2 regions of the Arthrobacter sp. efr-133-TYG-104 genome follow, and region 1 is predicted to be linked to the other one. Evidence: predicted binding sites of a transcription regulator. Region 1 holds the regulator's gene; the other holds the start of a gene.

Evidence for each region. The regulator LexA, encoded in region 1, represses DNA repair genes until DNA is damaged. The targets are predictions, from matches to a motif close to TCGAACANNTGTTCGA.
Region 2: the regulator LexA is predicted to act here: its motif matches at 1,382-1,397, upstream of QRN04_RS13395 (DUF6504 family protein).

The regions. Positions count from the first base shown of each region.
Region 1 is NZ_JARVTA010000018.1:103,406-108,232, reverse strand. Features, by position in the region: gene QRN04_RS13970 (histidinol-phosphate transaminase) at 1-136, opposite strand, end outside; gene QRN04_RS13965 (LysM peptidoglycan-binding domain-containing protein) at 241-573, opposite strand; gene lexA (transcriptional repressor LexA) at 1,007-1,753, shown strand; gene QRN04_RS13955 (ATP-dependent DNA helicase) at 1,783-3,846, opposite strand; gene hflX (GTPase HflX) at 3,839-4,827, opposite strand, start outside.
Region 2 is NZ_JARVTA010000017.1:76,221-81,047, reverse strand. Features, by position in the region: gene QRN04_RS13400 (DNA polymerase III subunit alpha) at 1-988, opposite strand, end outside; gene QRN04_RS13395 (DUF6504 family protein) at 992-1,345, opposite strand; gene QRN04_RS13390 (hypothetical protein) at 1,486-1,875, shown strand; gene QRN04_RS13385 (SOS response-associated peptidase) at 1,906-2,685, opposite strand; gene QRN04_RS13380 (mycoredoxin) at 2,832-3,092, shown strand; gene QRN04_RS13375 (S-(hydroxymethyl)mycothiol dehydrogenase) at 3,235-4,320, shown strand; gene QRN04_RS13370 (MBL fold metallo-hydrolase) at 4,317-4,827, shown strand, end outside.

The DNA of each region.
Region 1 (4,827 bases):
CCACCGGCACGCCATGGGTGTTCTCATTGACATTGAGTAGAACAGGCACATCCAGCTGCGGCGCCCCGTAAGGGCTCAGTCCACGCAGGTTGGTCCGGAGGGGAAGTCGGTCGAGTCGCTCAAGCTTGTCACTCACAGTTTCCAGTTTAAGGGCCTCCGTGGATGGGTGCGTAACTGTGACCCCTTGGACCGCGCGACGGGTATGCCCGGACACTTGCCAGATTCCCTGGGCACGGCCCTCTAGCCGGCTGGAACGAACAACTTCTGGCCGGGATGGATGCTGCCGCCGCTGAGGTCATTTAGCTGGATGATCTCGGCAATGACATCCCTGGGATCCCGGCCGGGCGCGGCCGCCCCCGCGATGCCCCACAGGGACTCCCCGGGCTGAACCGTGACGGAGATCGCAACCGGTGGACGCAGTTGAGCCTGGGTGTCCGAGGCTTTTGCCGGGGAAGTGACGAAGCCAAGAAGGGTGATCAACGCGGCCACCAGCAGCATTGCGGGGATGCCGAAGAAGACGATCCGCCCCCTGCGCGTCAGGCGAAGCCGCGTGGACTTCGATTTCACGTCCATGACTGGTGCCGACTGCGCAACTGCAAGTGCAGGCGCTGGCCCTCCGAGAAGACCCTCAAGCGTTGATATTGCAGACATGAGCTTTGCCCTTCTGAGCGATTGCCGTGCCCCGGTGTCCGATGCGCGGCGGTCAATTCCGTATGCTCTCCCGACGCCACCCGAACCGTTCGAACACTTTCTTCGAACATCGGCACGGTTTGCGGTGTTGTTAGAACACATATTCGAACCTTGCTAAGACCTTTTTAGCACTTATCAACGAACGGTGTCGAGACTCGCTAGAACAAATGTTTGATAAAGGTCCGTGCCTGCCCTACGTTTGATGGAAGAAGCAGCCACTGTTTCAGTGAACCAACAGGGTCTGACATTTTTTAGGCCCGGCATCATCGGCGCGGTCCGTATCGCGCCCGGTCCGGACGGAAAGGCATTGGCAAACATGGCAGCGAAAGCCACAGGAGGTAGCGCTCCCCTGCGTAGCCAACAGCCTCAAAAGAGCCCCAAGAGCCTGACGGTCCGGCAGAAGAAGATCCTCGAGACCATCCAGCGCTCGGTCAATGACAATGGATATCCGCCCAGCATGCGTGAGATCGGGGATACGGTGGGCCTTGCGAGCCTTTCCAGCGTGACCCACCAGCTGACCCAGCTGGAGAAGCTGGGCTACCTTCGCAGGGACCCCAAGCGCCCTCGGGCAATGGAAGTCCTGATGCCCTTGACCCTCGACGGCGGCGGGCCCATTCCCGGGGTTGAGGAACCTGCCCGCCTTCGGAGTGCCGGTGGGCTCGCGGTCACCGAACTGGCCAGCGCCAGCGACACAGCCATGGTGCCGTTGGTAGGCCGCATCGCAGCCGGTGGGCCGATCCTGGCCGATCAGACAGTGGAAGATGTCCTTCCCCTGCCACGACAGCTCGTGGGACACGGCGAACTGTTCATGCTCAAGGTTGCCGGAGATTCAATGATCGACGCCGCCATCTGCGACGGTGACTGGGTGGTGGTGCGACGGCAAAACGACGCCATCAACGGCGACATCGTCGCTGCCCTCTTGGATGACGAAGCAACCGTGAAGACGTTCCGCCAACGGGACGGCCACACGTGGTTGCTGCCACAAAACACCCAATATGAGCCCATCCTCGGTGATCAGGCCACCATTATGGGCAAGGTCGTCTCGGTACTGCGTTCCCTGTAGGCGCAGTTCCCTCTAGGCGCAGTTCCTACTCAGGCGCTCTTCCTACTCAGGCGCTCCAGTACACCCCTTACCACCGTTCGGTCCACCGTGGGCCAGAACGGCGGCAGTGCTGCCCGCAGGAACGCCCCGTAGCGTTCTGTCGAAAGCCTGGGATCCAAGACCGCCACAACTCCCCGGTCCCCTGTGGAGCGGATGAGCCGGCCCGCGCCTTGTGCCAAACGGATGGCCGCGTGTGTCGCCGAGACTGCCATGAAGCCGTTGCCGCCGGATTGTGCGACTGCTCTGGAGCGCGCCGTCATCAACGGGTCGTCCGGGCGGGGGAAAGGAATACGGTCAATCACCACCAGGCGGCAGGAACCTCCCGGAACGTCCACTCCTTGCCACAGAGACATGGTTCCGAACAGGCAAGTGTCCGGCTCGTCGGCGAATTGCTTGACCAGGGCCGCCATTGTGGACTCGCCTTGGCAGAGGATATCCACATCCAGCCGCAGCCGCATGGCATCAGCGGCTTCTTCCGCGGCCCGGCGCGAGGAGAAGAGGCACAAGGCCCCGCCGCCGGAGGCCCGAATCAGGTCCTCCAATTCATCCAAGGCCTCCAAGGAAGTACCGCGGCCTGGCTTCGGCAGGTGTTTCGCCACGTAGAGGACCCCCTGTTTGGGGTAGTCAAAGGGGGAACCGACGTCGATCCCGGTCCAACTCGGCGCGCCGTCGCCCAAGAGGCCCAGCCCGCCGGCCGCAGGTTCGAACGCAGCACCGATTGCCAACGTAGCCGACGTCAGTACTACTGTATGGCCCGTGAACAGGCCTTCCCGGAGCCTTCCCGCGACGCTCAGGGGCGCGATATTGATGAGGGCCGGTGCGGTCTCGTCCGGCTGGGAGTACCCCTGCTGGGGGTCGAAGGTGCTGTTGCGCGAGAACCAGACCACCTCCCGATTCTCCTTGGCGGCGAGCAGCCGTTCGCAGAGTTCCAGGATGAGCATGAGCCGCGAGCGCGCCAGCTGCCTCCCGCCGTCGGCAGAGTTTGATCCCGAGGAATCCGGCTTCGAATCCGAGAGCGCTGCGCGCGTTGCCTCGCGCAACTGGTCCAGGCAATCGAGTTGTTCGTCATCGAGTCCGTTGGGCAGCAGCCCGTTCGGCGCTCCGGCGATCGCCATATCCAATCGATCGGCAGCGGCGTTGAGTGCATCAACGGTGATGGCGGTGTGCTTTCGGGCACTTGAAGCTGCAGCATGGACCATGGCGACTGAGAGCTGGCCCGAGACTGCGCCCGTGACGCGGTCCTGTAGCTCGTGTGCCTCATCCACCACAACGACGTCGTACTCGGGCAGAACAGCGAGGCCCTCGAAGGCGCTGACGGCCAGCATCGCGTGATTCGTCACGACGACGTCGGCCTCCCCAGCGCGGGATCGCGCCAGCTCACTGAAGCACTCCTCAGCCATCGGACACTTCTGTGCCCCCAGGCACTCCATGGACGTGACGGACACCTGGCGCCATGCCCTGTCCGTCACGCCGGGCATGAGCTCATCCCGGTCCCCCGTGGTGGTCTTTTCCGCCCACTCCCGAAGCCGCACCACTTCCTTGCCAAGTTGGGACGAAGGTCCCCCCATGGAGGCGGCGAAGTGCGGGACGCTGGTGTCCTCACCGAGTGAGAACAGTTGGCCCTCGGAGGGCTCCTCGCTGGGAAATCCGCCGTCGAGCTTCTGCAAGCAGACGTAGTTGGCCCGGCCTTTGACCAGCGCAACGTTGACCGGGCGTTCAAGCGCAGGGCTGATCGTTTCCAGCAACCGGGGAAGGTCCCGGCCAACGATCTGCGTCTGCAACGCCAGGGTTGCGGTGGACACCAGTGTCGGTTTGTTGCTGACCATGGAATGGGCGATCAAAGGAATCAGGTAAGCCAAGGACTTACCTGTTCCCGTTCCGGCTTGGACCAGCAAATGCTCACCGGTTTCAATGGCCCGGGCGACGTGCTTGGCCATCTCATGCTGGCCGGCACGGCTTTGACCACCCATGCCGGAGACAGCGCGGTCCAGCAATTCCAGGGTGAACTTCTCCCCCACCGACTCGACGGCGTCCGCCGCGACATTCTCAACCATTACTGACGAATGACTCCAGTTCGGCAGCGAGGCCCTCCCGGACCATCGCCACGACGCGCGTTCCACTTTCTTCATGGTCCAGGCTCAGGATCTCAGCATCGGAACTGTGCAGCTTGCTGATCATCTCGCCGCGCTCGTAAGGAATGAGCATTTCAAGCCGAACACCAGGCCGCGGAATGGACCGGCTGATCTCCTCCAAAAGCTCAGAGATTCCGAGTCCGGTCCGGGTGGACACCACCGCGTGCCGGGGTTCCTTCTGCTTGAGGCGCTCCACCACGAAGGGATCGGCGACATCGACCTTGTTCAGGACAATGATCTCGGGGACCTTGCGTGCGTCCACCTCGCTGAACACGGACCGCACTGCCGCGATCTGCCCCTCGGGGTCCGGGTGCGAAGCATCCACGACGTGCAGGATCAAGTCCGCATCCGCCACTTCCTCCAGGGTGGAGCGGAATGCTTCAATCAGCTGCGTCGGCAACGAACGAACAAACCCGACGGTGTCCGCGAGCGTGTAACCGATGCCGTCCGGTGTTTGCGCCTTGCGAACCGTGGGATCCAGGGTGGCGAACAGCGCGTTTTCCACGAGCACGCCTGCGTCCGTCAGGCGGTTCAGCAGCGACGACTTTCCGGCGTTGGTGTACCCGGCAATCGCTACAGACGGAACAGCATTACGACGGCGGTTGGCCCGCTTTGTCTCACGCGCCGGCTTCATTGCCGCGATTTCACGACGAAGCTTAGCCATCCGGGTCCGGATGCGACGGCGATCGAGTTCGATCTTTGTTTCACCCGGACCACGCGAGCCCATACCTGCACCGGCCCCACCCACTTGGCCACCGGCCTGCCGGGACATCGAGTCACCCCAACCACGCAAGCGCGGGAGAAGATACTCGAGCTGGGCGAGCTCCACCTGTGCCTTACCTTCGCGGCTCTTGGCGTGCTGGGCAAAAATGTCCAAAATCAAGGTGGTCCTATCGACAACCT
Region 2 (4,827 bases), on a different contig from region 1:
AGAGTTCCATCATGGGGTCGCAGTCGATTCCGATGATGGATGACTCGGGAACCACGGGCTTCTTCCATCCCATGTCTCCCACGGGGTCCATGCGGCATTTGTCGGCGAGCGCTTCTGTGTTAGCGAGTAATTTGTGGAGCCCGGTTTGTCCTTGTCCGGCTGCATGCATGATTTCTTTGCCCAGCTGGAGCATTTGTTGCCCGTTTTTGAGCCATCCCTGTCCGGTGGGTTGGAGCAGTGGCTCGGAGGTGAGTTCGGGGAGTGATTTCAGTGTCCGTGCGGAGTCGAGGACATCTGCCGTGGGGGCGCCGTCTTGGGCGCAGTAGCGGACCGCGTTGGTGAGGACGGCGGGGACGTTGTATTCCAGGGCGAGCTTGAGCATGCGGACGGCGTGGGCTGTGCTGAGCGGTATTCCTGGGGCGCTGAGGTGGGAAACAACTTCGGCGACGACGGTACCTGGCGGCATGGCGTCGATCCATTGTTTGAACAGGGTGCGGGGCCTGAGGTATTTGCGTCCGCCCATGGCCCGTCCGGCGTCCGAGTCGGGCCCGATCAGGACGGTGAGGACCGGTTTGAGGGTTTTCGGGTCCAAGGTCCTTGAAGCGAGTTCGGCACGGGTCACTGCTGCGGGGATGGCGCCTCCGGCTTTTCCGGAGGTGCGGGCGTGGGCGTCGGAGACGAGGCGGCAGAGGGCGCGGTAGCCTGCGCCGTTGTTGTTCCCGTGGGCGAGTACGACGACGCGGCCCGCGACTTGGGTGCGGTGGTCGCCGTCGTCGTCGAAGACCGCGAGGTCGACCCCGACGATGGGGTCGATGCCGGCGCTCATGCAGGCTTTGAGGTGTTTGACGGTGCCGTAGAGGCCGTCGCGGTCTGTGCAGGCGAGCGCTGTTGCGCCGTCTGCGGCTGCGGTTTGGGCCAGTTCATCGGGCCAGGAGACGCCGTAGTGTGCGCTGAATGCCGTGGAGACGTGCAAGTGGGTGAAGCTCAAGGGTCACGCTGCTTCATCGGGTTCGACGGCCTTGGCTGGTGCGGCGTCGTGGATGCGCAGGAGTCTCCACCGGTTGCTTGTGTGGCTGCCAACGTAGCGGACAAGGTCGAGGGTGATGGTGCGGGTGGAGTCGGTGGCCTCATGTGCGGGTTGGAGTTGCACCCGCCAGATCTCGTGGTCTACCAGGCCGGCTCCGCTGCCGAGGGGTGCCCGGTTTTCTTCGGCCCACCATTGGCGCCGTTCGAACCATCGGATGGGTTCGCTGCAGACTGTGTACCGGGTCCCTTTCCATTGGACCGCCTGCGGCTGGCCGGTGTCGGTGCAGGTGACGTCCACGGACTCGCTGAACAGCCCCATCTCCACGCTCCTTGCCTGCCCATTCGAATTGTCTATTCGAAAGTATGTTCGAATACTTCAAGTTTACGACGCCCAGGCGACAAAACCTACTTCGAAGTTCAGGGGTGGACGGCGGGGAGCCCACAGAGCAGGATTGGGGCATGAGCACCCACGACGCACTCTTGAAGCAGGTCAGCATCACCGCCACTGCCGGCAACCTCGTGGCCCGGTTTGAAATCGACGGCACCATACCGGGCTCCGGCGCTTACGTTGTAGGCCTTGTCGCGGCCAGCCCCGACTATTCCTCCCAGCGCAGGCTCGGCATTGAATTCATGAACGGCGAAGCAGTGTCGTTCTTCTCGTTCAATCACTCCCTCAGCGCGGAGGAGAACTACGACATCAAGGGCGTGGAGCACTCCGGCAACGTCATCACCGGCAATTTCCCTGCCTCCGCCATCCACGGGCTCAGCAAAGGCCACATCATGACAGCCTTCAGCGAAGCCGACGGCAGGGATTTCCAGTCAGGCGTGCCAGTCGCTGAGGCACTCTGAGGCGTCGCAGGGAAGCCGGCGAAGAACGGGCTAGAACAGGCCCTGGACGGGTTCGATCAGTTCCGGGGAATTGTTCCTGACATTTCCGACGGCGGTGCCCACCGGGTCCAGCGTCCAGTCGGCGGCGGCGTCGTGCGCCCTCGAACGGACCATCTCCACAAGACCCGCGGCATCCTTCTCCCGCGGATCGAGCCACGCTTGCATGGTTTCCCTGCTCATGGGCAGCGGCACGCGGTCATGGAGGGTTGTCAGTTCATCGAACACCGAAGCGCTCCGCCTGGTCTGGGCGGATTCAGCGGTTGGAGTATCGGCTGTGAGGATGGACATGGACAGCAGCCACCGGCCGGGATCGTCCTCAGCGGCCGATGGGTCTTTCCACCACTCATACAACCCGGCGAACGCCAACGCCGCACCGTTCCCAGGGTGCACATAGTACGGTTGCTTGCTCTTGCCTTCACCCTTCTTCCACTCGTAATACCCGTCCGCCGGGACGGCGCAACGCCGGGCAGCAGCGGCTTTCCGGAACGAGGGCTTTTCAAGGACAGTTTCACTGCGTGCATTAATGAGCCGGGCACCGCCTTTGGCATCCTTGGCCCAGGACGGCACCAATCCCCATTTGGCAACATGCAACTGCCGCTTCGGCCCGTCGTCGAGTAGCCGTTCCAGCACTATAGGAACGGCATCGGTCGGCGCCACGTTCCAGGACTTTTCGAGGGCGATCTCCTTGCGGGCATTCTCGCTGTCCAGTTCAGCATCAAAGTCGGCGAGCAAATCCCCCACCGCACGAGCCATCACATAACGTCCACACATGCCAACAGTCTGCCCTTTACCCGGGCGGGGCACCAGCAGGTCACCGAGGCGGGGAATTTTTCAGTGCCGGGATACCGTTGGTACGAACGGACCCATCAAGGGCTACAGCTACCTGCAGCCGCAAGAATACCTACAGAGGAGAGCCCATGGACTTCACTCCCGAATCCGGCACCATCACAATGTTCTCGACCACATGGTGCGGATACTGCAACCGCCTGAAGAAGCAGCTGGACGCCAAGGGCATCGGTTACACCGAAGTCAATATCGAAGAAGTCGAAGGCACTGCCGAGCTCGTCGAGCAGCTCAACGGGGGCAACCGCACTGTCCCCACCGTGCTCTTCCCCGACGGAACGGCCGCCACCAACCCGTCCGCTTCCGACGTCGAGAGCCGGCTGGCCGTCGTATAGCTGTAGAGGCGCCCGCGCCCCGGGCCCGCACGGAAACATTCCACATACTGTCTGCCACGTGTGATAGACAGAACGGGAAATCCGTAGCGGGCCCTGCTGTTTTAAGCAGGCCTGCTCTCCGCACGGCCGAAGGGAACATTTCATGGTCCACGCAGTCAAAGGTGTCGTCGTCCGCTCCAAGGGCGCACCCGCAACCCTCGAAACCGTCTTGGTTCCCGAACCGGGGCCCGGTGAGGCTTTGGTGGACATCCTCACCAGCGGCGTCTGCCACACCGATCTTCACTACAAGCTCGGCGGCATCAGTGACGATTTCCCGTTCTTGCTCGGCCACGAAGCCACCGGTGTTGTCAGCGCAGTGGGCCCGGACGTCACCAACGTCGTCCCCGGGGACCGTGTGGTCCTGAATTGGCGCGCTGTCTGCGGCAACTGCCGTGCCTGCAACCGCGGCCAAGCACAATATTGCTTCAACACCCACAACGCAACCCAAAAAATGACCCTCGAGGACGGCACGGAGCTCTCCCCGGCCTTGGGCATCGGCGCCTTCATCGAAAAGACACTTGTTGCCGCCGGGCAATGCACCAAAGTGGACCCCGACGCCGATGCTGCCGCCGTCGGCCTGCTCGGCTGCGGCGTCATGGCCGGGTTGGGTGCGGCCCTGAACACCGGTGGCGTTAAGCGCGGCGATTCCGTTGCCGTGATCGGATGCGGCGGTGTGGGCACAGCTGCCATCGCTGGTGCAGCGCTCGCGGGCGCCACCACCATCATCGCCGTCGACATCGATGCGAAGAAGCTCGAACGTGCCAAAGAGCTTGGAGCCACCCATTCGGTGGATTCCTCCGCCGGGGACCCCGTGGAAGCAATCCGCGCACTCACCGGCGGCTTCGGCGCCGACGTCGTCATTGACGCGGTCGGACGGCCGGAAACGTACAAGCAGGCTTTCTATGCGCGGGACCTCGCCGGAACGGTGGTACTGGTGGGCGTTCCCACACCGGAGATGACCCTGGAACTGCCCCTGCTGGACGTGTTCGGGCGGGGTGGTTCCTTGAAATCGTCCTGGTACGGAGATTGCCTGCCATCCCGCGACTTCCCCATGCTGGTGGACCTGTACAAACAGGGCAGACTGGATCTCGACGCCTTCGTCAGCGAGCGCATCACCATCAACGACGTCGAAGAAGCGTTCGACAAGATGCACCAGGGCACTGTGCTGCGCTCGGTTGTTGAACTATGAGCTCCGCAAGCAGCCCCCGCATCGATCACGTGGTCACATCCGGCACGTTTTCCCTTGACGGTGGCACCTGGGACGTGGATAACAATGTCTGGATCGTCGGGGACGATTCCGAGTGCATCGTGATTGATCCTGCCCATGACCCCGAAGCCATTCGCTCCGCCGTCGACGGGCGCGCGGTAAAGGCCGTACTGCTCACGCACGGACATGACGACCACATCGCGTCCGCAGGGGCATTCGCGGAGCTCGTCAAGGCGCCCGTTCACCTCCATGCTGACGACATGATGCTGTGGCGGGCGGTGTTCCCTGACACGGCCCCGGACGTTGAGATCGTGGACGGTGACGAGTTCACCGTGGCTGGTGCTGCGCTCAAAGCCATCCACACTCCGGGCCATTCGCCTGGATCAGTGTCCTTCCACCTACCCGCCGCGGAGACCCTGTTCAGCGGTGACACGCTTTTCCAGGGCGGTCCTGGGGCGACCGGCCGTTCCTACAGCGACTTTCCCACCA